Regions from separate parts of the Agrobacterium sp. 22-221-1 genome, predicted to be linked through region 1. Evidence: predicted binding sites of a transcription regulator. Region 1 holds the regulator's gene; the other holds the start of a gene.
What was found. Region 1 encodes LexA, which represses DNA repair genes until DNA is damaged. Its sites were predicted from a motif close to TGTTCNNNNTGTGTTCNG; they were not measured.

Region 1 (14,765 bases):
TGAAGAAAACGCAGGCATTCTGCGTGCCGAAGGGATGGAGGGCCTCCGGAGCGACGGTGAAGCCGAGAAGCTCAAGGCGGTCTTTCGCCACGGCAAGAGACTGTACCGGCAAAACGAGATGATCGACACTATTTCGGTTCGCCATTTTCGAGCCCCTGTGCTGCGCGGCAGGGCGTCAAGCCGAGCCGGTTTGTGCGTGACCAAAGCACAGATGACGCCAGCAATGCAAACGATCAGCTTCGCCGGGCCGGCCTAGCCACGCACCTATGGCTTACCGGCAGGCGTCGAGACGGTTGATGGCCTCCACGTTTTTCGCCGAAGACCCTTTCGGATCGAAATCCGATGCCAGCCAGGTGTCGACGATGGCTTTCGCCAGTTCCGGGCCGATCACGCGAGCGCCCATGGTGATGATCTGGGCGTTGTTGGATTTCGCCGCGCGTTCGGCGGAATAGGTGTCATGGGTCAAGGCGGCGCGGATGCCGGGCACCTTGTTGGCGGAAATGCAGACGCCGATGCCGGTTCCGCAAAACAAGAGGCCGCGATCGAATTCGCCGGCGATGATGCTGCCGGCCACGGCTTCGGCCAGATCGGCATAAAATCCGTCCTGGCTTCGATCCACGACCGTCAGCCCTTGCCTGCCTGAGAGATGGGCGAGCACCGCATCCAGCAGGGGTTTTCCGGCGCTGTCGGCGCCCGCGACAATTCTCATTTCCAAATCTCCCGTTAGTCGCGCGTAAGCCCCGACGGGCTGTAGCCGCTATCTTCTGTTTTCACGATCGCAATCTGGCCTGTGCGCCTTCGGCAAGGCTGCGCAGGATGAGCGCGCAGGAGGTGGCGCCCGCATCGAGAACACCGAGCGAGCGCTCGCCGAGACGGCTGGCTCGGCCGATCTTCGCCACGAGATTGATGGTCGAATCCCTGCCGGTTTCGGCGGCAGCGACAAGGGCTGCGGCGGCATCGTGGAATGATGCGCCCGAGGAGGTGGCGGTGTCGAATGCCGTAACGGCCGGCACCAGCGTATCCAGCAGCGTCTTGTCGCCCACCTTGGCCGAGCCGATGGAACTGACGCCTTCGAGGCCGGCATGCAGCATTCTGCTGAAGGACAGTGCATCAATAACGTCGGCATTTTCGATTTTCTCGGCGAATTCCGTAAACATCACCCCATAAAGAGGCCCCATGGAGCCGCCGATTTCCGTCATCAGGATCGTGCCGAGCGTATCGAGCGCCTTGGCAAGCGAGGCGTCCTGCCCTCTCAGCCGGTCTGCGGCCATGCCGAATCCCTTGGCCATGTTCACGCCATGGTCGCCATCGCCGATCTTGCCGTCGATCTCGCTGAGATAGCCGCGGTTTTCGATGATCCTTTCGGCCATGGAGAGAACGATATCGCCGGCCTTGGCGTTCTGAAAAGACTGCATGAATTTTCTCCTCACAGCATAACGGTGCAAAGCGCCTCGGCATCGAGCAGCGGTTTCAGCTCGTCATCCAGCGCCATCACGGTCAAAGTCGCGCCCACCATCTCAAGCGACGTGAAATAGTTGCCGATATAGGTTTTGTGGATTTTCAGGCCACGCGCCGAAATCTCGGATTCTATCGTGTCGTTGAGGATGTAGAGTTCGTTGACGGGCGTCGCACCAAGCCCGGAGACCAGCACCGCCACCTCGCTGCCAGCCGGCAGGTTGTGATCGTCGAGCACGATCTTGCACATGTCCTTCGCCACCTCAGCAGCGGATTTCAGCTTCTCGACGCGAACGCCGGGTTCGCCATGGTGGCCTATGCCCACTTCCATCGTGCCCGGTTCGATCTGAAAGTTGGGATGGCCGACCGCCGGCAGGGTGCAGGGGCCGAGACCGACGCCGATGGAGCGGCAATTGTCGATGGCCTTCTGGGCGGTTGCCCGCACCTCCTCCAGCGAAGCGCCGCTTGCCGCCTTGGCGCCGCCGATCTTCCACATGAAGATTTCGCCGGCGACACCGCGGCGTTTCTCACGCTCGTCCGGGGCCGCGGAACACACATCGTCATTGGCGACGACGGTTGCGATCTCGATGCCGTCTTTGGCGGCGAGCTTTGTCGCCATCTTCACATTCATATTGTCGCCGGCATAATTGCCGTAGAGCAAGATCACGCCCCTGCCGCCATTAGCCTCGCGGATGGCGTCGTGAAAGCTCTTGGCCGTGGGTGATGAAAACAATTCGCCGACGGCGACGGCATCCAGCATGTTGCGGCCAGTGTAACCGATAAAGGCCGGCTCGTGGCCCGAGCCGCCGCCCGTGACCACGCCGACCTTGCCGGCGACCGGCGCGCCCCTGGCAACGACGACACGCGGATTTTCCGCAAGGCGCACGATGTCGCGATGGGCCTTGACGAAGCCTTTCACCGTATCCTCGACCACCTCGTCGGGGTTATTCACAAATCTCTGCATTCTTCTCCTCCTTTATGCCGTCTACGCCAGCCCCTACCGCTTCTCGGGCCGCCTCTCAGGCGACAGCGGCCGAGCTTTCGGCTCCGCTCCCGGCCAATCCTCTTTTGACCGCGTCAAGCGAAACCGTCAGAGCCTGCTCTATTTCCCGAAGCGATGCGGGGCTGATACGCCTTACCGGCTGGGCATCCGCGCGACGGTGAAGGCGCGCTGGAAACTCGATGCTGATCGGCATCTCCGGCTTTTTGGCAATCTCACCGAGCAGCTTGTCGCAATCGATATCGCCCTCGCCCACCGGCACGAAAAACCAGCCTTCCGGCGTGTGCTTCACATCCTTGATATGTGCGTGAACCGAGGCGGGCAGCGCCGCCACCGCGTCATCGGCAAAATTTTTGAGTTGCGGACGATGGGACGCGGTATTGGCCGCGTCATAATTCAGCCCCAGCCATGGGGAGCCGAAACGCCGCGTGAGCGCGATGCCCTCCTGCGCGATGTTGAAAAGATTGTCGCTGCCATCGCCGGGATTTTCCAGTCCGATCACGATGCCGAAGGCCTCGGCACGGCGCAGAAGCACCTCGATATTGCGCAGGAACCGGTCTTCGCGCTGCCGGGCCGAGGCATTGGTGGCGACTACCTTCGCGCCGATTCCCGCCGCAAAAGCCATTCTGCCGGTGAAAATTTCTACGGAATCGTCCAGTCCAAGATCGATATGCGACGACATGGCATGGCAGCCGAGCCCGGCATCGCTCAGCGAGCGGCGCCATGAGGCCATTTCAGCCGGCAGGAACGCGCTTTCGTCGAATGGTTCGGTGTAACCGACGATAAAGGCAGGCTCCACATGGCGAAAACCGATCCTGGCGATGCTCTCCAGCATCTCCTCGCGCCCATAGCCGTCATATGGCGCGCCGGACGCCGATATGATGCGATCTTTCATGCAATCCTCCCCTTGAGCCGCAGCCGAAGGGACGATGCCGATCACGCTGCAACCTCATTATTCCGACCGGAAAATGACGGAGAGGTCCGCTCGTGAGCAAGCGGAAAAAATTAACGCGCCAGTGAATTCAATTCACGTAACAGCCGCATTCCTATTCAAATGCAGGGTCCTGCAGGTCTTCGATCAGCCAGTCGGCAAACCGTCTTGCCAGCCTGCGCTGGCTGCCGGATTTGGGATAGGCGAGATAATGGCCGACATAGTGAAGGTCCTGCGTCGCGCCGCTCAAGGGCGCAACCAGCCGCCCGGATTTTATCTCGCGATGGGCAAGCCGTGTCGATTCCAGCGCCACACCGACGCCATTGGCTGCGGCATCGATCGCGAGGAAACTGCGGTCGAAACTCATGGCCTGAATGGGCGGCTTGCCCAGCCCATTGGCCTCGAACCAGTCCGGCCATTGCAGACGTTTGTTGTCGCTTCGAATAAGCAATTGCCGGTTCAAATCGCGGGGTGTCCTGATCTCGTCCGCGAGCGCCGGCGAGCACAGCGGCGTGACACGCTCTCTGCCCAGCGGAATGATGATGAGATCGTCTCCCTGCGGTTCGCCATAGATGATATCGGCATCGAATTCACCATCGACGAAACGCACATAGGCCGTGCTGGCCGCCAGCCGCACCTCAATGCCCGGATTGGCGTTCAAGAATTGCGGCAGGCGCGGAGACAATACCTGCGCCGCATAGCTGGGCGCACAATGCAGGCGCAGAAGATGGGAGCGGTTGGAGGACACCACCTCAATGCCCTGCCGCAACTCCTCAAAGGCGTTCGATGCATGTGTCAGAAGCGTCTGCCCCGCCGCAGTCAGGCGCACGGTTCGCGTGGTGCGCTCGAAAAGCGGCGTACCGAGCACCCTTTCGAGCTTGACGATAGCATGGCTGACGGCGCTCGCCGACAGGTTGAGCTCATCGGCTGCGGCGCGGAATGAGCCGAGCCGGGCGGCGGATTCGAAGGCGCGGATGGAGGTGAGTGAAATGCCGTTCAACATTCGATTACTGAAGCAGATTCATGAGATGATGTAAACTTCGCGTTTGAAGCGCCCTCTGCCCATCTGCAATATCGAGGCTGTATTCGTCGCAGGACTGGATGCGGCGGCAGGTCGGGAGCACCGCCGTCAAGCGTATGAAGCCGGCGCCCGGCTTGGGAGGATTGCTTATGTTGTTGAATGGAAAGACCGCGGTTATTTCAGGCGCCGCCAGCAAGCGTGGCATCGGCCGCGCCACGGCGGAACTTTTCGCCCGCCACGGCGCCCGCGTCGCCATCGTGGATCTCGATGAAGCCGGTAGCATCGAAGCCGCGGCCTCGCTTGAAAAAGTGGATGGCGGCGAGCATCTCGGCGTCGGCGGCAATGTGGCGGATCGTGCCTCCTGCGAGGCGGCGGCGCAAAAAGTCATCGCCGCTTTCGGCAAAATCGATATCCTCATCAATAATGCCGGCATTACCCAGCCGGTGAAGACGCTCGACATTACCGGCGCGGACTGGCAGCGCATCGTCGATGTCAACATGACCGGTGTGCTGAATTTCAGCCAGGCCTTCATTCCCAATATGCGCGACAATGGCGGCGGCTCGATTGCCTGCATGTCGTCGGTCTCCGCACAGCGTGGCGGCGGCATTTTCGGCGGCCCGCATTATTCGGCGGCCAAGGCGGGCGTTCTCGGTCTCGCAAAGGCCATGGCGCGTGAATTCGGACCCGACGGCATTCGCGTCAACTCCGTTACTCCCGGCCTGATCCAGACCGACATTACCGGCGGCAAGCTGACCGACGACATGCGCCGCGACATTCTCAAGGGAATTCCGCTCAACCGTCTCGGCGATGCCATCGATGTCGCCAATATCTATCTTTTCCTCGCCTCGGACCTCTCCTCCTACGTCACCGGCGCGGTTGTCGATGTGAATGGCGGAATGCTCATTCACTGAAAACCACCTGTCGAAGCCGGGAAGCCGGCTTCGATTTTTCTGACCGGGAGGAGGAAACCATGGCTCAGGGATATCGGCACGCAGATGCAACGAAGGAAGCGGCGTTGGCGAATGTATCGCTGGCGGAACGTGCCTGGCGCATCCGGCGCAACGCCCTTTTGATGGGTGAGGTGCAGGGACAGGGTTATGTCGGCCAAGCGCTCGGCATTGCCGATGTTCTGGCGGTGGCCTGGTTTCACACCATGCGCTACCGGGCGGACGATCCGCACTGGGAAGGCCGCGACCGGTTTCTGCTCTCCATCGGCCATTATGCGATTGCACTTTACGCAGCGCTCATCGAGGCGGGCGTCATTCCGGAAGACGAGCTGGAGACCTATGGCTGCGACGGCTCGCGCCTGCCCATGTCCGGCATGGCCTCCTATACGCCTGGCATGGAGATCACTGGCGGATCGCTCGGCCATGGGCTTGGCATTGCCGTGGGCATGGCTCTCGGCCTCAAGCGCAAGAATTCAGAACGGTTCATCATCAACCTGATGTCGGATGGCGAGTTGGGCGAAGGTTCCACCTGGGAAGCCGCCATGGGCGCATCTCATCACAGGCTCGGCAATCTCATCAATCTCGTGGATTTCAACAATCAGCAGGCGGACGGCCCTTCCCGCGAGATGCTGTCCTCCGAACCTGTGGACGCCAAATTCGCGGCCTTCGGCTGGCATGTGCAGCGGGTGGACGGCAACGATATCGACAAGGTTCGCGAGGCCTTCGATATCGCCATGTCACTTGCCGATGACAGGCCGCGCGCCATCATTTTCGATACCCGGATGGGCCGCGGCGTGCCCTTTCTCGAAAACCGCGAAATCACCCATTTCATTCGCGTGGAAGCGCATGAATGGAAGCTGGCGCTCGACGCCCTTGAAGAAGGACGGCCGCAATGAGTGCAGCAGCCCCGCAGAAGCGCCTCACCACATCGGCGATGATCGCCTCCATCGCCGCCGAAGGCCAGCCGACACGCCCTGCTCCCTTCGGTCACGCCCTTGTTCAGCTGGCGAAGGAACGCGAGGATATTGTCGGCCTCACCGCCGATCTCGGCAAATATACCGACCTGCATATTTTCGCCAAAGCCTTTCCCGAGCGCTTTTATCAGATGGGCATGGCCGAGCAGCTTTTGATGAGCACCGCCGCCGGTCTGGCGCGCGAAGGCTTCGTGCCCTTCGCGACCACCTATGCGGTCTTTGCCGCCCGCCGCGCCTATGATTTCATCGCCATGGCGATTGCCGAGGAAAACCTGCCGGTGAAGATCGTCTGCGCCCTGCCCGGCCTGACGACGGGTTACGGCCCCAGCCATCAGGCAACCGACGATCTGGCGATCTTTCGCGCGCTGCCGAACATGACCATCGTAGATCCCTGCGACGCGACCGACATAGAAGGCGCGGTGCCGGCCATTACGGATTACAACGGCCCCGTCTATATGCGCCTGCTGCGCGGCCAGGTGCCGGTGGTGCTCGAAGAATATGGCTATCGGTTCGAACTCGGCAAGGCGAAGCTTATCCGCGATGGTGCGCAGGTCCTTTTCATATCGTCCGGCATATTGACGATGCGGGTTCTCGAAGCGGCTGCCCTGCTTGAAAAGGAGGGCGTCGGCTGTGCCGTGCTGCATTCCCCCACCATCAAGCCGCTCGATACCGCCTCGATCTTCACGGAAGTGGACCGGGCTGATCGTCTGGTCATCGTGGCGGAAAACCATAGCGAAATCGGCGGCCTTGGAGAGGCCGTGGCAATGGCGCTGATGAAAAGCGGCCGGGCGCCGCGCTTGCGGCAGATCGCCCTGCCCGATGCCTTTCTGGATGCAGGCGCGCTGCCCACCCTGCATGACCGCTACGGTATCTCGACGGCGATGATCGTGGCGCGCGCAAGGGCGTGGCTGGAGAATGAAAGTTTTGAAGTACCGCGCGGTTCGGTCTAAAGGCTGAAACTCAAACATGGTGCGGAATCAGCCGGAGGGAGCCGGCGGTTTCAAGGGAGTGGAGCGCGTTATCCGCGTGATCGGACAACGCCGAGGGTGTTTAAATCCAGGGAGGAGAAAAATGAGTATTTCCATCAACAGGCGTATGTTCCTGACCGGTACCGGTCTGGCACTGGCGGCGCCGGCCATTCTGACGACAGCCCGCAACGCCCGGGCCGCCACGACGCTGACGCTCGGCCATGGCGCGGCGCCCGGCAATCCGCGCACGATCGCGGCCGCGAAATTCGCGGAACTCGTTGCCCAGAAAACCGAAGGCCGCGTGGCGATCAATGTCGCCGGTTCGGAAACGCTTGGCAGCGACGCCGCCATGCTGACCAGCCTGCGCACCGGGGCGCTTGATTTCACCGCCAACAGCCAGGGTCCGGTTTCGAGCGTTGTTCCAGAACTCGCGGCGCTCGGCCTGCCCTTCCTGTTCAGCAACGCTGATCAGGCGATCAAGGTACTCGAAGGCGATGTCGGCGCATCGCTCGATGCGCGTTTCCAGAAGGTCGGCATCGTGCCGCTCGACTGGTGGGACAACGGCATCCGCCATGTCTCCAATTCCAAACACGCCATCACCAAGCCGCAGGACGTCGCGGGCCTGAAAATCCGTACCCCCGCCGACCCGATGACCATGGATATTTTCAAGGCGCTCGATGCGGCGACGGTTCAGATTGCCTTCGGCGAACTCTACATCGCGCTTCAGCAGGGCGTCGTCGACGGGCAGGAAAATCCGCTGGTGAATATCGAAAGCTCCAAGCTTTACGAGGTCAACAAGCATATCAGCCTCACCGCCCATAAATGGGAATCCACCCCGTTCCTGATGTCCAAATTCGCCGAGGGGCGGCTGGGCAAGGATTTCGAGGCGGTCAAGGCGGCTGCGAAGGAGGCAGGCGCGCTTCAGCGCAAACTCTCGGCGGAAAAGGCAAGCGCGTCTCTGGCCGCCTTCAAGGCCAATGCCGCCATCGAGGTGGTGGAAGACATCGACCACGCCGCTTTCGCGAAAGCGACCGCGCAGGTGCTGGAGACATGGAAGCAGAAGCCCTTCGGCGATTTCGTCGCCGAGCTGGAAAAGGCCGCCAAAGGCTAATGATCAGGATGCCGGGCCGGTTCAAGCCGCCCGGCCTCACCTTCATGTCCACCGACAGGATCGGCGGGAGCCTCGCTCACGCCGACATTCATACGGTTTCAGTTTTCAGGAGATGCGCCAATGCTCGAAGGAGCCTTGTCCGCCGCCAATCGCGTTGACAGTTTCATCGCCATCCTCTGCCGCATCATCATCGTGGCAACCGGCATTCTGCTCACGGTCATCATGACCGCAAACGTCATCGTCCGCTATCTATCGACATCCGGCGGGCTGGATTTTGCGGAAGAACTGCCGACCATGCTGTTTCCATGGTTCATCGTCGCCGGCATTACCCTTGCCGCGCAGAGCGGCGCGCATATGGCGGTTGAATGGATCTATGACAAGTTCGACGAACGCGGCAAGGTGGCGGTTCTGCTGTTCGCCAATCTCGTGACGGTCGCAAGCTTCGTCATTCTCGCGCAGCAGGCGCTTGTCGTCGCCGAGATCGCCGGCGCGGAAATCAGCCCTGTGCTGCAACTGCCCAACAGCATCGGATATTATTCCATCGCCTTCGGCGCAGCACTGGTCTCGGTCACCACCGCAACCGCGAGCCTGCGCATTCTCTCCGGCGGCTGGCATGCCCGTCCGCACGGTGCAACCGAGGAGATGCCGCTATGACCATCGTGATGATCATTGCATTTTGTATTCTCATGATGATTGCGGTTCCGGTCGGTTATGCGCTGATCATCTCTGCGGGCGTCGCCGTACTGTGGAACGGTTATGTGCCGCTCTCGATCGTGGCGCAGCAGGTTTACGACCAGACGCAGTCTTTCCCGATGCTAGCGCTGCCGTTCTTCATGCTCGCGGGCACGCTGATGCTCGGCGGCAAACTCGGAACCCAGCTTCTGGAACTCGCCTCCAAGGCCATGCAGCGCTGGCGCGGCGGCCCGCTTTCCACCACCGTCATTTCCTCGGTCGTGTTCGGCGGCGTTTCCGGCTCGGCGGTCGCCAATGCGAGCGCGCTCGGTTCGGTGCTCATTCCGTGGCAGAAGCGCCAGGGCTACCCCGCTCCCCTCTGTGCGGCCAACAATGCCACCTCGGCGGTCATCGATGTGCTCATCCCGCCGTCGATCCCGATGATCCTCTATTCATTGGTCAGCGGCGTCAGCATCGCCAATCTGTTCATCGCCGGCATTCTGCCGGGCCTGCTCATGGCCGTCGGTTTCATCTTCGTCTGCTGGGCCATTGCCGTGCGGCGGGGCTATGCGGTGCGAGACGAAAGCTTTCGCAAGCGCGATCTGGCACTACTTGCATTCCGCAGCCTGCCGGCGATCCTTCTGCCGATCCTGATCATCCTCGGCCTGCGCTTCGGCTTTGCAACGCCGACCGAAGTGGCCGTTCTTTCTGTCGTCTATTCGCTCGTGCTCAGCATCTTCTTCTACCGCGATCTGACGTGGAAGCGTTTCTGCGACAATTTCGTCGAGGCAGGCTCTGCAACCGGCGTCGTCATGCTCGTCATCATGGGCAGTGCGGCGGTGGGCTGGGTGCTTACCTTCGATCAGGCGCCCCAGCATTTCGCCACCTGGGTGGCCGAGAATATCTCCAACCCGATCCTGATCATTCTCATGATGAACATCCTGATGCTGATCATCGGCATGCCGCTCGATCTGCCGCCGTCGATCCTGCTGCTCGGACCGATCTTCGTGCCGCTTGCGGATATGATCGGGCTCGACCGGGTGCAGCTCGGCATGATGATGGTCATCAATCTCGGTATCGGGCTCTATACGCCACCGATCGGCACCACGCTCTTCATCTCGTCCTCCATAGCCAGAGCGCCGCTCGGCGCAACGACGAGGGAATTGTGGCCGTTCTTCACCATGGCGATGCTGCTTCTCATCGCGGTCAGCTTCATTCCTGCCCTCACGATCTACTAACATAAGAGCCGTAGCAAACGGCTGCCAGAAACCACCGGCCGGGTCTCCCCGGTCGGTGGTTTTAGTATTCAAGATGTGCCGCTTACATCGTTCAATCTGCTTTGTTCATGGTTTCGACGATCAAATCACGATCTGCGATGCACCCTTCACGAAATTTTAGGGGATTGCGGAACACATATGGAACATATAGTGTTCGTTCTGTATTTGTTTCGCGACTTCAACGACGATTCTCAAGGGTGTTTTCCTCATGCTCACGCGCAAACAGCAGGAATTGCTTCTCTTCATTCATGAAAGAATGAAAGAGTCCGGCGTGCCGCCCTCCTTCGATGAAATGAAGGACGCACTCGATCTTGCCTCCAAATCCGGCATCCACCGGCTGATCACCGCACTCGAGGAGCGCGGCTTCATTCGCCGGCTACCTAACAGGGCGCGGGCGCTGGAAGTGATCAAATTGCCTGAGGCCTATGCGCCGGGTGCAAGGCCGCAGCGCGGCTTCTCGCCGAGCGTCATTGAAGGCAGCCTCGGCAAGCCGAAGACGCCGGAGCCGGCCCCTGCCCCCAAGGCGCCGGCCAATGATCTCGGTGGCGCCGTCACCGTGCCGGTCATGGGCCGCATCGCCGCCGGTGTGCCGATTTCCGCCATCCAGAACAACACCCATGATGTGGCCGTGCCGGTCGACATGCTCGGCTCGGGCGAACATTACGCTCTGGAAGTCAAGGGCGACTCGATGATCGAGGCCGGCATTTTTGATGGCGATACCGTCATCATCCGCAACGGCAATACGGCCAATCCGGGCGATATCGTCGTAGCACTGGTGGATGATGAAGAAGCTACCCTGAAGCGTTTCCGCCGCAAGGGAGCCTCCATCGCTCTGGAAGCGGCCAATCCCGCCTATGAGACCCGTATTTTCGGACCGGATCGGGTGAAAATCCAGGGTAAGCTGGTTGGTCTGATCCGCCGCTACCATTAATTGGCACCCCGCCTTTTTTCGCTAGGGGCGTCATCGAGAGGATGACGCTCCCTTTGAGGCATCTTGGATTGTTCCCAGGAACAATGCGGCTCTGCGGAAGTAAAGAGAGGGTGCGTTTCGTTCTCGTCTCCGGGCGGTGACGCGAGTTTGCCTCTTTCTTTCTCCCTGCCCTCACATTCCCATTCATCAATGCGGCTTATGGGAGCCATGGATTATTTGCAATATTCCAAGGGCCATCCGTCGGTATAGAAATGCGCGTCATATCGGGGAAACACGTCATGTACGATCTTTATATCGCCAACAAGAACTATTCCTCATGGTCGCTGCGGCCCTGGGTATTGATGCGTACGCTCGGCATCGCCTTCGATGAAAAACTCGTTCCCTTCGGCGAAGGCGTTTCCTTCTCCACCTTCTCGCCGACCGGCAAGGTGCCCTGCCTTGTCGATGAGGGCGTGACGGTTTGGGAATCGCTGTCGATCGCCGAATATCTGGCGGAAAGACATCAGGGCGTCTGGGCGAGCGACAAGCAGGCAAGGGCCTGGTCACGGTCGGCAGCGAGCGAAATGCACGCGGGCTTTTCCTCGCTGCGCAATCTCTACCCGATGTCGGTCGGCATTCGCGTAAAACCGAAGGGTGGCGATACCGGGCTTGCGGCCGATATAAAGCGCATCGATACGCTGTGGAGCGAAGGCCTCGCGAAATTCGGCGGGCCTTTTCTTGCCGGCCAGAAATTCACGGCGGTCGATGCCTTCTTCTGCCCGGTGGCATTTCGTTTCCAGACTTATGGCGCGGAACTTTCGCCCGTAGCGAGAGCCTATTGCGACCGGCTGCTCGCCCTTCCCGCCATGCGCGAATGGTACGAGGCCGGGCTGAAGGAAGTCTGGCGCGATGCGGCGCATGAAGAGGAAATTAGCGGGATCGGCGAATTGACCGCGGATCTGCGCATCAAGGCCTGACGGTCCATGCTGGCGGCGCTCTATTGCGATGCCGCCAGCAACCGCATGACGGCATCGGGCACGTCGTGATCGAAACGGCCGCTTTTCCAGTCGTAATAGCGATGTTCGCTCCAGGGCCTGTCCATGCCGGCGATTGCGGCGCGCAGCCTGCCGACCACCCCTGCCTGATCGTTGCCGGCGAAGTCCATTTCCAGCGAACCGATCCGCCGCAGGATATCGCGGTTCAGCAGAAGTGCGCCCGAGCGGCATTGGGAAAAGGACGTTCTGCGGGAGACGATAACGATATCGGCAATATCGCAAGCCTTTCCGGCAAAGCGGCCGTCTTCCAGAACGATGATCCATTCGCCGCTTCCCGCGCGCGTAACGCACCATATGCCTTTGCTGCAAGTGAAAACGCTGGGCTCGGCGTCTCTCAGGGCCGCTGTCATCTGCCGTGCAACTGCACTCATCTCTTGCGGATCAAGCTTCGCCTTCGAGGCCAAAGCCACGGTTTTTGCCGTGGCCTCGGTCTTGAGAAAGACCGGCGGCACAGGCTGTTCCGGCAAAAGCAGCGCCCTTTGCCACTGGCCATAAACGAAACCCTGCGGCTGAGCCTTCGTCGTGTAGGCTTTGCCGTCCTCCAGCAGCGCCACTAGCTCGCCATCCTCGTGAACAAGCAAATCGGGCGGATCGCGATAGGCCGTGGCGGACGACAGGCCGAAGGCGAGGAATAGAAGCGGCATGCCCAGAAGCGCAAGCCGGCTGCGCAGCAAAGTCAGCAGCAGAAAACCAGCCGAGGCGAGCCCCAGAAACCACCCGTGAGGCCGCCCCGTCGCAGCGCTTCCGCCCCAGGACGCCACCTCCTGCGCAACCTCGATGACGAGGGCCATGCCGTATCCCATGACCTTCAGAAACGGAGCGTCGAGCCCGAAAGGCATCAGCAGCATGGCGACAAGGCCGAAAGGCATGACAATCAGCGACATCAGCGGCATGGCGGCCAGATTGGCGAAAAGTCCATAGGTGGTGACACGCTGAAAATGCTCGACCGAATAGATCGCCGTCGAAAGACCGCCTATCAGCGACGTCGTGATGACACCGCCGATGATGGCGCCCGCCGTTTGCGCCACCGTCATCCATGCCGGTTTGCGCCCGATGAACAGACGCTCGCGATCGATACGCCAGCGGCTCCAGGCGGCATAGGAGGCGACGAGCGCGATGGTCGCGGCAAAAGACATCTGAAAGCTCGGGCCCATGATTTCCGAGGGCGAAAAAGCGAGAATGACCAAAGCGGAAAGCGCGACATTCCTGAGGCTGAGCGAGGGTTGATCGAACAGCACCGCGATCAGCATCACCGACATCATCAGCCAGGCGCGTTCGGCGGAAACGGCAAAACCTGAAATCAGGTAATAAGCAAGCGTCATCAAGAGCGCGGCGAAAGCCGAAATCTTCTTCACGGGCCAGCGCTGTGCAAATGCCGGAAAAAGGCTGAAGGCAAGCCTCAGCCCCACAAAGAATATGCCCGACGCCAGCGCCATGTTAAGCCCGGATATGGCGACGATATGGGCAAGGCCGGAGAGCCGCAACGCTTCCATTGTTTCGGCGGATATGGCCTGTCTCTCATCGGTGACGATGGAGGCGGCAAAAGCGCCGGCATCGCCGCCGATGGTGTTGCGGATGCGTTCGGCAATGGCGGTGCGAAGGCCATAGAGCCGCATGTCGGCCCATTCCAGCCAGTCCGTCTTCGCGCCAATGCCGGGTGAAACGACCGTCTGTGGCGGCTTATAGAAGAATCCGGTCGCGCCTATGCCCCTGAAATAGGAGGCGAAGGCGAAATCATTGAGCCCCGGCAAGGCCGGGCCGGATGGCGGCGAAAGCCGCGCCTTGCCGCGAATGGTCGCGCCGAGTGCAGCGGGCTCGCCTCCCCCGCGTGACAGGAGTGAGACCTTGCCCGGCGGGCGTGACAATGCAGGCGCTTCCGTTGCGGTGAGTTGCACCACATATCGCCAGTCCCCGCGCGCATCCACCTCCCGACGGGTCACCGTGCCGGTAATGGTGGTGGTGACGGGCGTATCCAGCACCACCGTTCCCGCACGCCATGTTTCGACCCCGGCGAAAAGCATGCCCAGCAAAAGCAGCGCGCAAAGGCCGCAGGCCGTCGCTGCGAAGCCCGAGCGATATTTCGCGAAGAACGCCAGACCGACGGCGATGAGACATGTGATCGCCAGAACGGAGAATGAAGGCGAGGTATTGAGGGAAAACCAGAGGATCGCACCGCAGCCGATGAAAACCGGAACGAAAAGAAAATCGTGGCCGAATGCGCGCTCCTCGGCGAAGCATGCGGCGATTTTTTGAGAGGCGACAGCTCGCAGGTTCGGCTTGCCGACAAGGGCGGGCGTGTCATATGTCGCAACATCGCCGGTTCTGCGAAGCGGATAAAGGATTTCCGCCGTGCCGGGCAAATCGCCCTGCATCGTTTCGGCATGTCTGAAATGCTGTTTTTCCCCTTGACCGAGCAATCCGCGCCGCGCCCCTGCCGCACCGGG
Region 2 (14,765 bases), on a different contig from region 1:
CGATTACGTCTATCGCGATCCGGGCCTCGACCTGCCGCCGATGCGCCTGCGCATTCCCGTGACGGACTACATCATCGACACCTCGAGCGATCCGGACCGCGATTATTACCGCTTCCTGGAACAGCCGCCGGTCGAGCCGGTGGAGCGTGTCTATTCGCTGGACGAAGTGCGTTATTCGGCCCGTATCCGCGACAAGGTGCGCCGTATCGACCTCGATACCATCACTTTTGCCACCGGCAGCGCCGAAATCCCGATGACGCAGGCCCGTTCGCTGCGCAAGGTGGCGGATGCGATCAACAAGGCGCTGGACAAGAACCCGGGTGAAACCTTCCTGATCGAAGGCCATACCGACGCCGTCGGCTCGGATGAAAGCAACCTCGTGCTTTCCGACGAACGCGCCGCTTCCGTCGCCAACGTCTTGACCGATGTTTACGGCATTCCGCCGGAAAACCTCGCGACGCAAGGTTATGGTGAGCGTTACCTGAAGGTCCAGACGCTCGGCCCGGAACAGCAGAACCGCCGCGTCACCATCCGCCGCGTGACGCCGCTGGTGAAGCCGGTCGCCCAGAAGTGACTAGGTTCTGATGAAAAACAAAGGCCCGGAAAGCGCAGGCTCTCCGGGCCTTTTTGTTGCTTACGATGTCCCCAGCGCCGAGGCGTTTGGCAAAGCTTGATCATCCGCAATCCGTCACCCCGGACCAGATCCGGGGTCCAGCGTGATCAAGTCCTTGATCACGAAAGACTCTTTCACGGCGCAGACACGCCGTGGCTGGATGCCGGATCTAGTCCGGCATGACGGAGGAGAGGTTTTCGACCCCTGCCATCACCCGCAAACTTGAGGATGATCCCAAACCCGGCGGTTAGTTCAGCGCCACCGCGATTTCCGCAGCCAGCTGCGCATTGTTGCGCACCAGCGCGATATTGGTTTCCAGGCTGCGGCCATCCGTCAGGCGGAAGATGTCGCCAAGCAGGTAGGGGGTGACTTCCTTGCCGGTGATATCGTCGCGTTCGGCGTGGGAGATGGCGCGGTTGATGTAGATTTCCATCTCCTCGCGCGGAATTTCGTCCTCTTCCGGCACGGGATTGGCCACCAGCATACCGCCCTCGATACCCAACTGTTCGCGGGTTGTCTGGAAATTGGCGATTGCCGCCGGGCTGTTGAGCGAGAGCGGGCTTGGCAGGCCGGAGGAGCGCGACCAGAAAGCCGGGAATTCTTCCGAGCCGAAAGTGACGACCGGTACGCCATTGGTTTCGAGAACCTCAAGCGTCTTCGGAATATCGAGAATGGCCTTGGCGCCGGCGCAGACGACGATCACGCCGGTTTTCGCAAGCTCGGTCAGATCGGCGGAGATGTCGAAGGTCTCTTCCGCGCCCTTGTGCACGCCGCCGATGCCGCCGGTGGCGAAAACGCGGATGCCGGCGCGGGCGGCAGCGATCATGGTGGCGGCCACCGTGGTGGCGCCGGTGCGGCGCTCGGCGATCGCGAAGGCGATATCGGCGCGCGAGACCTTCATGGCGTCGGTGGTCTGGGCCAGCGCCTCGAGCTGGTCTTTCTCAAGACCGATATGCAGGGTGCCGTGAATGACCGCGATGGTGGCCGGAACCGCACCCTGATCGCGGATGATCTGTTCGACGCTTTCCGCCATCTCGATATTGCCGGGATAGGGCATGCCGTGGGTGATGATGGTCGATTCAAGCGCCACGATCGGCGCACCGCGCTGCTTGGCGGCGGCGACTTCCTGAGAATAGACGATGGGCAGGAGCGGGGAGATAGGGCGGGTCATTTCATCTGTTCCAGTTTTTAAAAGCGGGTTCATGCCAGCATTTCAGCCCGGGGAACAAGCCCCAACATGGCTTCGACACTGTCTTTTGATAGGTCCTGGGAGGTGGCGAAGGGCGATTGCACGGTGATGGCGGCTGCCGCCGCGCCTTGCCTCAACGCTTCCGCAATCGTCTTTCCCTCGGCGATGGCGGCGAGATAACCCGACGCCATGGCGTCGCCCGCGCCGGTCACGTCCTTCACCTCGCGGATGAGGGGCGGATGGAGGATCGCCGTTTCCGTCCTGCTGAAGGCCACCACCTCGCTTGCGCCGCGGGTAACGACGCCGCCGGCAAGCCCGGCCTTGCGTAGGATGTCGGGCCAGTCGCGGACATTGGCCGCCGTCTCGCCGGTCAGCGCGCGGGCTTCCGCCTCGTTCATGAAGAGGATGTCGATATCGCCGAGCGCCGCTTTCAGCTTCACCGCCTTGGCGGGGGATATGGCGATGGCCGCCAGCGGCTTTTCGCAGGCGCGGGCGACGAGGCCGAGCGCCGTCAGCGTGTCTTCCGGCAGATTGGCGTCGCAGAGCAGGATATCGCTCGCCGTGATCGCCTCGCGCACGGCGCGTATCTTGAGGCGGCGCGGGGTGAAGAGCTTGTAGAGGTCCATATCGGCAAGCGCGATGACGAGATTGCCGTCACGCTCCAGAATGGCGGTGTAGCTTGGCGTGCGGCGATCCAGGAAGGTGAAGGGCGTGTCTTCCACACCCGCCTGCCGTGCGGCCTCCGCCACCGCCTCACCGGTGACGTCGCCGCCGCGCGGGGCGATGATGCGGACCTGAAAACCGAGGCGGGAAAGATTGCGCGCGGCGTTGAAACCGCCGCCGCCGGCCTCTTCCATCCAGGAGCCGGGGTTGCTCGCGCCGGGCGCCGTCTCAGTCTCGATCATGCCGCGCCTGTCGATATGCGCGCCGCCCAGAACGAGTATTTTCTTCACGCTTGCGTTTCCCTCTTTGGCGGATGGAAAGACCGGACGATTCGGCCTAAACTGACGTCTTCCTGACCTCGCATCCGGTTTGCGGCCATAGGCCGGGCACGGAAAAACGAAAGCAGAACAAACGACTTATCGCTATTTGTTTTCAATATGCTGGCTCAGCCTTGCGAAATGAGAACAAATAGAGTACATACCGTTTCCATACTGCTTCATTGCCTGTGCGGCTTCAATAACCTAAAGGTGGTTCGGATGGCACAAAATTCTTTGCGTCTCGTAGAGGATAAATCGGTGGATAAAAGCAAGGCACTGGAAGCGGCGCTCTCCCAGATCGAACGGTCGTTCGGCAAGGGATCGATCATGAAGCTCGGTTCCAATGAAAATGTGGTTGAAGTGGAGACCGTTTCGACGGGTTCGCTCAGCCTGGATATCGCGCTCGGCATCGGCGGTCTGCCGAAGGGGCGCATCATTGAAATTTATGGCCCGGAAAGCTCGGGCAAGACGACGCTGGCATTGCAGACCATTGCCGAAGCCCAGAAGAAGGGCGGCATCTGCGCCTTCGTGGACGCCGAACATGCGCTCGATCCGGTCTATGCCCGCAAGCTCGGTGTGGATTTGCAGGGCCTTCTGATCTCGCAGCCCGATACGGGTGAACAGGCGCTGGAAATTACCGATACGCTGGTGCGTTCCGGCGCGGTTGACGTGCTGGTCGTCGACTCCGTTGCGGCGCTGACGCCGCGGGCGGAAATCGAAGGCGAAATGGGCGATAGCCTGCCGGGTCTTCAAGCGCGTTTGATGAGCCAGGCACTGCGCAAGCTGACCGCGTCGATCTCCAAGTCCAAGTGCATGGTGATCTTCATCAACCAGATCCGCATGAAGATCGGCGTCATGTTCGGTTCGCCGGAAACGACGACGGGCGGTAACGCGCTGAAGTTCTATGCGTCCGTTCGTCTCGACATCCGCCGTATCGGCGCCGTCAAGGAGCGCGAAGAGGTTGTCGGCAACCAGACGCGCGTCAAGGTCGTCAAGAACAAGATGGCGCCGCCCTTCAAGCAGGTGGAATTCGACATCATGTATGGTGAAGGCGTTTCCAAGACCGGTGAGCTTGTCGATCTCGGCGTGAAGGCCGGCATCGTCGAGAAGTCCGGTGCATGGTTCTCCTATAACAGCCAGCGTCTGGGGCAGGGGCGTGAAAACGCCAAGATATTCCTGCGTGACAATCCGGAAACGGCCAATGAGATCGAACTGGCGCTGCGCCAGAATGCGGGCCTGATCGCTGACCGCTTCCTGCAGAATGGCGGGCCGGACGCCGGCGAAGGCGACGACGGCTCCGACGAAGGCTGACACCTTCCGTGAAGGCTCGGGCATTGCCGCCCGCAGACTTTGCCGAACTGGTATAGATCAAAAAGGGTCGTGCGATTTTTCTTCGCGTGGCCCTTTTTATTTGCCTATATGTCTTGCTTCGCCTCCATGGCTGGACAGGGCAGGATGCGAACGATAAAAGCCAGTGATTTTGCAATAAAGCCATCGTTCCCGATGGCAATGATGGACTCCAGCTGTGAGCGGTGTGTGGGCATGAGCGGTGTGAATGAAATTCGGTCGACCTTTCTCGACTACTTCAAGAAGAACGGACACGAGATCGTGCCCTCCAGCCCGCTGGTGCCGCGCAACGATCCGACACTGATGTTCACCAATGCCGGCATGGTGCAGTTCAAGAACGTCTTCACCGGTCTTGAAAGCCGTCCCTATTCCACGGCCGCTTCGGCGCAGAAATGCGTGCGTGCCGGCGGCAAGCATAACGACCTCGACAATGTCGGTTATACCGCCCGTCACCACACGTTTTTCGAAATGCTCGGCAATTTCTCCTTCGGCGATTACTTCAAGGAAGAAGCGATCACCCATGCCTGGAACCTGATCACCAAGGAATTCGGCATCGACCGCAACCGTCTGCTGGTCACCGTCTACCACACCGACGACGAGGCCTTTAACCTTTGGAAGAAGATCGCCGGTTTCTCCGACGACCGTATCATCCGCATTCCGACCAGCGACAATTTCTGGGCGATGGGCGATACCGGCCCCTGCGGCCCCTGTTCTGAAATCTTCTACGATCATGGCGATCATATCTGGGGCGGCCCGCCCGGCTCGCCGGAAGAAGATGGCGACCGTTTCATCGAAATCTGGAACCTCGTCTTCATGCAATATGAGCAGCTGACGAAGGAAGAGCGCATCGACCTGCCGCGTCCGTCAATCGATACCGGCATGGGCCTTGAGCGTATTTCGGCGCTGCTGCAGGGCAAGCATGACAATTACGATACGGACCTGTTCCGCGCGTTGATTGCCGCTTCCGTGGAAGCGACCGGCGTTCCGGCCGAAGGTGAAAAGCGCGCCAGCCACCGCGTCATCGCCGACCATCTGCGCTCGTCCGCCTTCCTGATCGCCGATGGCGTCCTGCCGTCGAACGAAGGTCGCGGTTATGTCCTGCGCCGCATCATGCGCCGCGCCATGCGCCATGCCGAACTTCTCGGCGCGCGCGAGCCGCTGATCTACAAGCTGCTGCCGGCGCTGGTGCAGCAGATGGGCCGCGCCTATCCGGAGCTGGTGCGCGCCGAGGCGCTGATTTCCGAGACGCTGAAGCTTGAGGAAACCCGTTTCCGCAAGACGCTGGAACGCGGCCTGTCGCTGCTCTCCGACGCCACCTCGACGCTGCACAAGGGCGACATGCTGGATGGCGAAACCGCCTTCAAGCTTTACGACACCTATGGTTTCCCGCTGGACCTGACGCAGGATGCGCTGCGCGCCCGCGAAATCGGCGTCGATATTTCCGGCTTCACCGATGCGATGGAGCGCCAGAAGGCGGAAGCCCGCTCGCACTGGGCCGGTTCCGGCGACAAGGCGACCGAGACCGTCTGGTTCGAGCTCAAGGAAAAGCTCGGCGCGAGCGAATTCCTCGGTTACGACACCGAAACCGCCGAAGGCGTCATCCAGGCGATCGTCAAGGACGGCAAGGCCGTGGATAGCGCTGCCGATGGCGAGACGGTGCAGGTCGTCGTCAACCAGACGCCGTTTTATGGCGAGTCCGGCGGCCAGATGGGCGATACCGGCGTGATCTCCGGCGACAATGGCGCCTTTGCCGTTTCCGATACCCAGAAGAAGGGCGAAGGCCTCTTCGTGCATTTGGGCACGGTCTCCAAGGGCGGCCTCAAGGTGGGCGATGCCGTGCAGCTGACGGTCGATCATGACCGCCGCTCGCGCCTGCGCGCCAACCATTCCGCCACCCACCTGTTGCACGAGGCGCTGCGCGAAGTGCTCGGCACCCATGTTGCCCAGAAGGGTTCGCTGGTTGCGCCTGAGCGCCTGCGTTTCGACGTTTCGCATCCGAAGCCGATGTCGGCCGAGGAGCTGAAGGTCGTCGAAGAAATGGCGAACGAAATCGTGCTGCAGAACTCGCCGGTCGTGACGCGCCTGATGAGCGTCGACGACGCCATTGCCGAGGGCGCCATGGCGCTGTTCGGTGAAAAATACGGCGACGAAGTTCGCGTCGTCTCCATGGGCACCGGCCTGCATGGCGCAAAAGCCAACCGTCCCTATTCCGTCGAGCTTTGCGGTGGCACGCATGTGGCGGCCACCGGCCAGATCGGCCTCATCCGCATTCTCGGCGAAAGCGCCGTCGGTGCGGGCGTGCGCCGTCTCGAAGCCGTGACCGGGCAGGGGGCGCTTGCCTATCTGGCCGAACAGGATGAGCGGGTGAAGGCGCTTGCTTCTTCGCTGAAGGTTCAGCCGGGCGATGTACTGTCGCGTGTCGAAGGTCTGCTCGATGAGCGCAAGAAGCTGGAGCGCGAGCTTGCCGATGCCCGCCGGAAGCTTGCCATGGGCGGCGGTTCGGCGGATGCCGGCGCAAGCGATGTCAAGCAGGTTGCTGGCGTCAACTTCCTGGCAAAATCCATGTCCGGTATCGATGCCAAGGACCTCAAGGGTCTTGCCGATGAGGCCAAGGCCAATCTCGGCTCGGGCGTCGTGCTGCTGATCGCCGTTTCCGAAGACGGCAAGGCAAGCGCTGTCGCTGCCGTGACCGAAGATCTGACGGCCCGTTTCAGCGCTGTCGATATCGTCCGCACTGCTTCCGCCGCACTTGGCGGCAAGGGCGGCGGCGGCCGACCGGATATGGCGCAGGCCGGCGGCCCGGATGGCGCCAGGGCGCAGGATGCCATCGAAGCGGTGGCGGCGGCGTTGGCTGCCTGATCGGCGTGAATTGAAGAGGGTGGGGTTTTACCCCGCCTTTTTTGTTTCCGCCTTCAAAGGCAAGATGGTTGCGTGCCGAGGACGCGACGGGGGAAGCGATGCGCTTTGTAAATCCTATTCCTTTCGTGCGCGATGTCGGCCGTTCGAAGGCGTTTTATCGTGACAGGCTCGGCCTGAAGATTGTCGAGGATTTCGGAAACTTTGTCCTCTTTGAAAGCGGTTTTGCAATCCACGAGGGGCGGTCGCTCGCGGAGACGGTCTGGGGCACATCGTCGAGCGCGGAAGAACCCTATGGCAGACGGAATATGCTGCTTTATTTCGAACATGCGGATGTCGATGCGGCTTTTCGAAATATCGCGCCGCATGTGGAGCTTATCCATCCTCTCAAGCGACAGGCCTGGGGACAGAGGGTTTTTCGTTTTTACGATCCGGACGGGCACGCGATAGAGGTCGGGGAGCCGCTCGGCCAGTCCGGTACATAACCCGCCGCGATGATCGATCGGATATTCGATTTTCGGGCGGGCTATTGTTTATCGGTAGCGGCGTGGCTGACCGGTCTTATCCGGTTGCCTGCAAGTCCTTCGCCGCTTCCTCGTCGAGCTGGGCGGCCCGCTTGTAGGCCGGGCGGTCGGTGAGGTGCGCCATGTAGTCGAGAAAGGCCGGGCGTTTTTCGATGGTGCCGAAATGCAGGCCCCAGCCGATATGGGCGCCGACATAGACATCCGCCGCCGTGAAGAGATCGCCGGCGATGAAGCGATTTTCGCTGACGGCCCGCTCAAGCGTATTCATCACATCCGCATAGCTGCCGCAGCCGGCCATGCGCAGCTTCTCCTTGGGCACTTCGAAACCCATCGCCTTCATGCTCGCCGCCATTTCCAGCGGGCCTGCGGCGAAGAACATCCAGCGATAATAAAGCCCGCGCGCCTTGGGTGTGGGCGCAAGGTTCGCGCCGGGAAAGGCATCGGCGAGATAGGCGCAGATCGCCGCCGCCTCGGTGACGATGGTATCGCCGTGTTTGATGGCGGGCACCTTCGCCATCGGATTTATCAGCCGGTAGGCGGGCGATTTCATCGAGGTCTCGAAGCCCAGTATTTCCGTTCGGTATGGAACGCCCACTTCCTCAAGCATCCATCGCGCGATGCGTCCGCGCGACATGGGGTTGGTGTAGAAGATCAATTCACTCATGCTTTTGCCTCCCCAAGCAAAATCGTCGAAGCATCATGGGAAAACCGATGCGGATTTCGCGCCTGCGCTTCGCATTTTTAAAGTTCGCAACATCCTTCGCGTGTTTCCTAAGATCGCGCCGATGCTCCGATGAACGTTTGACTGTGCCGGGCAAGTTATGTGCAAGTAGATGCTGTTTAAGCTTTGTCTTATTGTTGTACTGGCCGCAGCACGCGGAATCGAAGTCTGCGCCTAGTACAACGGCTAATCAAGATACTGTGAACAAAAAAGAAAACCCGGCATCGCGCCGGGTCCGGGTTCGCTCCTATCGCCGCCCGTCAGCCATCAATCGCATTGGCGGCCGGTGCTTTGGAAAGAGAAGCTATTGCAGTTTAGTGGGTTGGTTTTCTTCCCGCATGCCTCGTTGCCGCGAGCAGCGCCAGAAAAAATGCGACCGTGGTGAGCACGGTGCGGAGAAGGTTGGAAAGTGCCCAGCGGTCCAGCAGTTCCTGCCAGTCGGTCGGCACGTCGGCGGTAACAGTCTTGAAAAACTCGTTGATCGGAACATTGACCATTCGCGTCTGAATGACGACGACGGTGTAGATGATCAAGGCCAATAACCATAGCAGCCTGTTGTTGCGATCAACGACCACGGCGGCGAGAAGGGCCGCCAGCGGTGCAAAGAAGGCGGTGAAGAAGACGCCGTTGCGGACGCTGATATTGATGCCGTTGAATGCCGGAATGAAGATATCGGCCTCCAGTTGCTGGAAAGCCATCATCACGGGGTTGCTGAAGGCGAAAAAGAATCCGGCCATCACGCCAAGGCTCAGCGGAGCAACGATGCGCAAGACCGATATTGCCGGTTCTCTTGCGATGGCGAGCGCGGGGAAATGCCTTGTTCTGATCTCGTGCAGAAATGAGCTGGACATCAAAACCTCCGTCAAATAACCGTACATATGCGTACGGAATATCCGTACGCATATGTACGGTTACTGTCAAGGAAGTGCGGATGCGAAATGAAAGCAGGGAATTGCGCCGGCGCGAGATTGTCGAACATGCCTTCGCCATGCTTGCCAGGGATGGATATGCCGCCTTTTCCATGCAGGCGCTGGCGAAGGTGAGCAGGTCCTCCAAGGAAACGCTCTATGGCTGGTTCGGCGGCAAGGCCGGGCTTTACGAAGCCATGGTCGAAGAAAATGCCGCAAGGCTGGTATTGCCGTCGGCGGAAGCGGCCGATGGCGTGAGGGAGCTTTCCCGTTTCGGGGCTGAACTATTGTCGATGCTTCTCGGGGAGCGGGCGGTGCTGCTCAATCGGGTTGCGGCGGCGGAAGCCGGCGGTGACGCCACGCTTGGAGCATTTCTGGCGGAAAAGGGTCGTGACCACGTCATGCCGAAGCTTGCGGCGTATTTTCAGGCGCTGGCAAAACAGGGCGTCACGGATATTGCGGCAGCGGAAGAGCCTGCGGAAATCTGGCTGTCGCTTCTGGCAGGGGATTTGCAAATAAGGCGTGCGACGGGAGCGATTGGCCTTCCGACGCAAGAGGAGATAGACGCTCGCTCGGCCCGCGCCGCTCAACTGACGTTTCAGCTCTACGGTACAAATAAAAAACCCGGCGCTGAGGCCGGGTTTTGAAGTCGCTGGGAAGGCTGGCTTAAGCCGCCATTGCCTTCTTGAGGTTTTCGTCGATCTTGTCGAGGAAGGCGGTGGTGGAGAGCCAGGGCTGGTCCGGTCCGATGAGGAGCGCCAGATCCTTGGTCATGTAGCCGCTTTCGACGGTGTCGACGCAGACGGTTTCGAGCGTTGCCGCAAACTTTGCCAGTTCCGCATTGTCGTCCAGCTTGGCGCGGTGGGCGAGGCCACGGGTCCAGGCGAAGATCGAGGCGATCGAGTTGGTCGAGGTTTCCTGACCCTTCTGGTGCTGGCGGTAGTGGCGCGTGACCGTACCGTGTGCGGCTTCGGCTTCGACCGTGCGGCCATCGGGAGACAGGAGAACGGAGGTCATCAGGCCGAGCGAGCCGAACCCTTGAGCAACCGTGTCGGACTGCACGTCGCCGTCGTAGTTCTTGCAGGCCCAGATGTAGCCGCCGGACCACTTCAGCGCGGAAGCGACCATGTCGTCGATCAGGCGGTGCTCATAGGTGATGCCGATTTCGTCGAACTGCTTCTTGAATTCGTTCTGGTAGACTTCTTCGAAGATATCCTTGAAGCGGCCGTCATAGGCCTTGAGGATGGTGTTCTTCGTGGAGAGGTAAACCGGCCACTTGCGCATCAGGCCATAGTTCATGGAGGCGCGGGCGAATTCGCGGATGGATTCGTCGAGGTTGTACATGGCAAGCGCCACGCCGGCGCTCGGGGCGTCGAAGACGTCCTTTTCGATGACCTGGCCGTCTTCACCGACGAACTTGATGGTCAGCTTGCCCTTGCCGGGGAACTTGAAATCGGTTGCCTTGTACTGGTCGCCGAAAGCGTGACGGCCGACGACGATCGGCTTGGTCCAGCCGGGAACGAGGCGCGGAACGTTCTTGCAGATGATCGGCTCGCGGAAGATGACGCCGCCCAGAATGTTGCGGATCGTGCCGTTCGGGCTCTTCCACATCTGCTTCAGGCCGAATTCCTCGACGCGGGCTTCATCCGGGGTGATGGTCGCGCACTTGATGCCTACGCCATGCTTCTTGATGGCGTGCGCCGCATCGACCGTGACCTGGTCGTTGGTGGCGTCGCGGTTTTCAACCGAGAGGTCGTAATATTCGATGTCGAGATCGAGGTATGGCAGGATCAGCTTGTCCTTGATGAGCTGCCAGATGATACGGGTCATTTCGTCGCCGTCGAGATCGACGACCGGATTGGCTACCTTGATCTTTGCCATGAATTCCTCACCTTCGAAGCTGTGGCGCCGGATGGCGCCGGTATCCGGAAAAATATCCGGTGCGGCTATAGCATCGCGCGCGCCTGAGGCAAAGCCATGGGGGGCGCTTTTTTGGCGCAGCGCAATAACGCTTTGCGCATTGCCAAACCATAATGCCGGAATACAGTCAGGCGAATCGCTTCGCCCGCCTGTCGGGCCTATCCCGGGATCACATCATGCGGAATATTCTGCTTCTGACTGCCGCCGTCCTCTTTTCGCATAGCGCGCTCGCCGCCGGGCCTGCCGATCCCGTTCAGAAGGTGATGGATATCACCGTCAAGAACTGGTCGGGCGAGGCGGAAAACTGGAAATACGTTTTCGACGAGGACATGCTGACCAGCCTGTTCAGCAAGGATTTCGTCGCGCAATATCGCGAAGCCTCCAAGAAGCCGGCTTACGAGGCCGAAAGCGGCGAAACCGGCGATCCCTTCGGTTACGATGTCGTGACGAACTCGCAGGATGGCTGCCCGCTGGCCGATGTTTCCGTGACGCCGGGCGCGGTGAAGGACGGCGTGACGGATGTGACGGCGAAATTCAAGCTCTGGGCCTGCATGGACGAGGCGGAGATGAAGGTGACGGTTGACGAAGTGCATTTCGACGTCGTCGAGGAAGACGGCCGCCCGGTCATCAGCGATATTCACCGGGTCGGCGATGAGGGCAGGGATTCGTTGCGTGAAGAAATGGCGACGATCATCAAGGGAGAGCAATAAGGGGCGTCTTGCCAGCGGGGTGGAGCCAGGCTTTCTCCGCGCCGGCTTTGATTTTGGCGCCGATCTGTGCCAGTGAAGCGCGCTTTAGCGCGTCGGGCTGAAAATCGATGCGACGCTTCAACACACGGACAAAAGACGATGGCAGGCACAAACAGCGATCTCGAACTTGTGGCGGAAGGCCCGGCGATCATTCTCGTCGAACCGCAGCTCGGCGAAAATATCGGCATGGTGGCGCGGGCCATGGCCAATTTCGGCCTGGCCGAATTGCGTCTGGTCAATCCGCGTGACGGCTGGCCGAGCGAGAAGGCGCGCGCCGCGGCCTCCAAGGCCGATCACGTCATTGACGCCACGAAGGTATTCGAGACGCTGGAAGAGGCGATCAAGGACCTTAATTTCGTTTATGCCACGACCGCGCGCGAGCGTTACGGTTTCAAGCCGGTGCGTGCGCCCGTCACCGCCGCCGATACGCTCAGGGCAAAATTCAAGGCTGGCGAAAAGACCGGTATCCTCTTCGGCCGCGAGCGCTGGGGGCTGACCAATGAGGAAGTGGCGCTGGCCGACGAGATCGTGACATTTCCGGTCAATCCCGCTTTTGCCTCGCTCAATATCGCACAGGCCGTGCTTCTGATGTCCTATGAATGGATGAAATCCGGCATGGACGATCTGGGAGAGACGCTTTTCCAGTCCGTCGAGCAGCGTCCTTCGACCAAGGAACAGGTTTTCGGCCTGTTCGAACATATCGAGGAAGCGCTGGATGCGCGGGGTTATTTTCATCCCGCTGAAAAAAAGCCGAAAATGGTCGACAATCTGCGCGCCGTGCTGTCGCGACGCGGGTTTTCCGAGCAGGAAATCAGCGTTTTCCGTGGCGTGATCAATTCGCTCGACCGCTTTCCACGGCAGTGGCCGAAGCAGGCGGGAAGGGCAGCGGGGCCGTCGGCCGAGGGAGCAGGGGAGAATGCTGAAGACGAGTGAGGCCGCGGCCGATGTTCTGAAACCGGTGCTGGTGTTCGATTCCGGCATTGGCGGGCTGACCGTGCTGCGCGAGGCGCGGGTGCTGATGCCCGAGCGCGGCTTCATCTATGTCGCCGACGATGCGGGTTTTCCCTATGGCGGCTGGGAGGAGGAAGCGCTGAAGGCGCGCATTCTCTCGCTCTTCGACAAGCTGCTGGACGACTATAGCCCGGAAGTCTGCATCATCGCCTGCAACACCGCCTTCACGCTCGCTGGCGCAGATCTTCGCGCCCGATTTCCGGATATGACCTTCGTTGGCACTGTGCCCGCCATCAAGCCGGCGGCGGAGCGCACCCGCTCGGGCCTCGTTTCCGTGCTGGCGACACCGGGCACCGTCAAGCGCGCCTATACGCGCGATCTCATCCAGTCCTTCGCCAGCCAATGTCATGTCCGCCTCGTCGGTTCGGAAAACCTGGCGCGCATGGCGGAAAGCTGGATCAGGGGCGAGCCGGTTTCGGATGAGGCTGTGCTTGCCGAAATCGAACCCTGTTTCATCGACAGCGAGGGAAAACGCACGGATATCGTCGTTCTTGCCTGCACCCATTACCCCTTCATGGCAAATCTGTTTCGCAGGCTGGCGCCATGGCCGGTGGATTGGCTCGACCCCGCCGAGGCGATTGCGCGGCGCGCGCGCCACCTCGTGCCGCTGCCGCAGGATGCGGAGCATCCGGATGGTTTCGATTTTGCCGTCTTCACCTCCGGCAAGCCGGATTTCGCCACCCGGCGGCTGATGCAGGGTTTCGGTCTCAGCGTTTCGGCGGCCTGAGCGCCTGTTGTATTTTTGCATCTGTTTTATCCGTCTTTTGCAATTCGAGATTGCGACCACTTGTCGCGCCGGATTTCTTGTGTAAGATGCATCTTGTCTGTAACCGCTATAAATGGAGGCGTGGAATGACCAATGACATCAATATGCGCCTTAACGGCATGTCAGGCCTTTCCGGCATGATTATCGGCGGTTATGTGACCCGAGGCATCTCCCTCCGATAAGGCTTATGGCCTGATTTCCTTGCCGTTTGGCATTTTCACTTCGTCCGACATGTGACTTGCGCGTTTGCGTGGCATGAGTGCTGCGCGCACCGTTTCGGCATGTCGTTTTCCATCGATAAAGGACCTGGCCGCTTTGCCGCGCCGGGATGGATTTCCCATGCAGAAAAATCAACCATTGGTAGCATATCCGCTGCCGGATGCGGTCGATCGCTTGTTCGTCACATTCGGTGTCTGGAAAACCCTGAAGGCGGTTCTCGTTGCCGCGGTGGTGCCGCGTGCACCGCCGACTGATCCTGCCGATCTGCCAGAGCGCCTTCTGGTCGATATCGGCCTTGAGCCGTCGCGGGTGAAGCGGCGGCGGGATTGGGAGGTTCCTTACTGGGCGCCCCGGTTTTGATTGGCAAAGGCCTCTCCGGCAAAGAAATGTCGGGGAGGCTTCGTCGTCGAGTTACGCCCGTTGACAAACCACGAAATGCAGGCGGCCGCGGCGCGATCTGCGAAAAATCCGGCTTGATGCGGAGCGTTTTCCGTGGCTTGCTCGAGACTAGGCACAAAGGAGACCTATCATGCCGCTGGAGAACTGGCTGGCCTTCGTGGCCGCATCCGCCATCATGCTCGCCATTCCGGGACCGACGATCCTGCTGGTGATTTCTTATGCGCTGGGCCATGGCCGCAAGGCCAGCACGGCGACGGTGACGGGTGTGGCGCTTGGTGATTTTACCGCAATGACCGCTTCCATGCTCGGTCTCGGCGCGCTGCTTGCCACATCGGCGGCGCTTTTCACTGGGCTTAAATGGATCGGTGCGGCTTACCTCATCTATCTCGGCATCAAGCTGTGGCGTTCGCCGGTCGGCGGCGAGGGTGCGGAAGGAACGGGCGTGACCGGCCGCGAAAGGCCGCTCAAAATCTTCCTGCATGCCTATATCGTCACCGCGCTGAACCCGAAGAGCATCGTGTTCTTCGTGGCCTTCCTGCCGCAGTTTCTGGTGCCGACATTGC

Region 2: the regulator LexA is predicted to act here: its motif matches at 2,926-2,943, upstream of recA (recombinase RecA).

The regions. Positions count from the first base shown of each region.
Region 1 covers NZ_JBNWCL010000001.1:373,217-387,981, reverse strand. The annotation lists gene ACQZ5N_RS01935 (VOC family protein) at 1-145, opposite strand, end outside; gene derI (D-erythrulose-4-phosphate isomerase) at 272-709, opposite strand; gene dhaL (dihydroxyacetone kinase subunit DhaL) at 771-1,415, opposite strand; gene ACQZ5N_RS01920 (dihydroxyacetone kinase subunit DhaK) at 1,427-2,419, opposite strand; gene ACQZ5N_RS01915 (sugar phosphate isomerase/epimerase family protein) at 2,475-3,350, opposite strand; gene ACQZ5N_RS01910 (LysR substrate-binding domain-containing protein) at 3,502-4,389, opposite strand; gene ACQZ5N_RS01905 (SDR family NAD(P)-dependent oxidoreductase) at 4,557-5,318, shown strand; gene ACQZ5N_RS01900 (transketolase) at 5,378-6,250, shown strand; gene ACQZ5N_RS01895 (transketolase family protein) at 6,247-7,278, shown strand; gene ACQZ5N_RS01890 (TRAP transporter substrate-binding protein) at 7,400-8,407, shown strand; gene ACQZ5N_RS01885 (TRAP transporter small permease) at 8,528-9,061, shown strand; gene ACQZ5N_RS01880 (TRAP transporter large permease subunit) at 9,058-10,317, shown strand; gene lexA (transcriptional repressor LexA) at 10,565-11,287, shown strand; gene ACQZ5N_RS01870 (glutathione S-transferase family protein) at 11,566-12,243, shown strand; gene ACQZ5N_RS01865 (ComEC/Rec2 family competence protein) at 12,264-14,693, opposite strand.
Region 2 covers NZ_JBNWCL010000005.1:278,801-293,565, forward strand. The annotation lists gene ACQZ5N_RS10485 (OmpA family protein) at 1-574, shown strand, start outside; gene ACQZ5N_RS10490 (pseudouridine-5'-phosphate glycosidase) at 861-1,784, opposite strand; gene ACQZ5N_RS10495 (carbohydrate kinase family protein) at 1,814-2,755, opposite strand; gene recA (recombinase RecA) at 3,002-4,093, shown strand; gene alaS (alanine--tRNA ligase) at 4,325-6,988, shown strand; gene ACQZ5N_RS10510 (VOC family protein) at 7,087-7,470, shown strand; gene ACQZ5N_RS10515 (glutathione S-transferase family protein) at 7,547-8,173, opposite strand; gene ACQZ5N_RS10520 (anthrone oxygenase family protein) at 8,545-9,081, opposite strand; gene ACQZ5N_RS10525 (TetR/AcrR family transcriptional regulator) at 9,162-9,785, shown strand; gene ACQZ5N_RS10530 (NADP-dependent isocitrate dehydrogenase) at 9,805-11,019, opposite strand; gene ACQZ5N_RS10535 (hypothetical protein) at 11,235-11,768, shown strand; gene ACQZ5N_RS10540 (RNA methyltransferase) at 11,907-12,740, shown strand; gene murI (glutamate racemase) at 12,724-13,545, shown strand; gene ACQZ5N_RS10550 (hypothetical protein) at 13,924-14,163, shown strand; gene ACQZ5N_RS10555 (LysE family translocator) at 14,333-14,765, shown strand, end outside.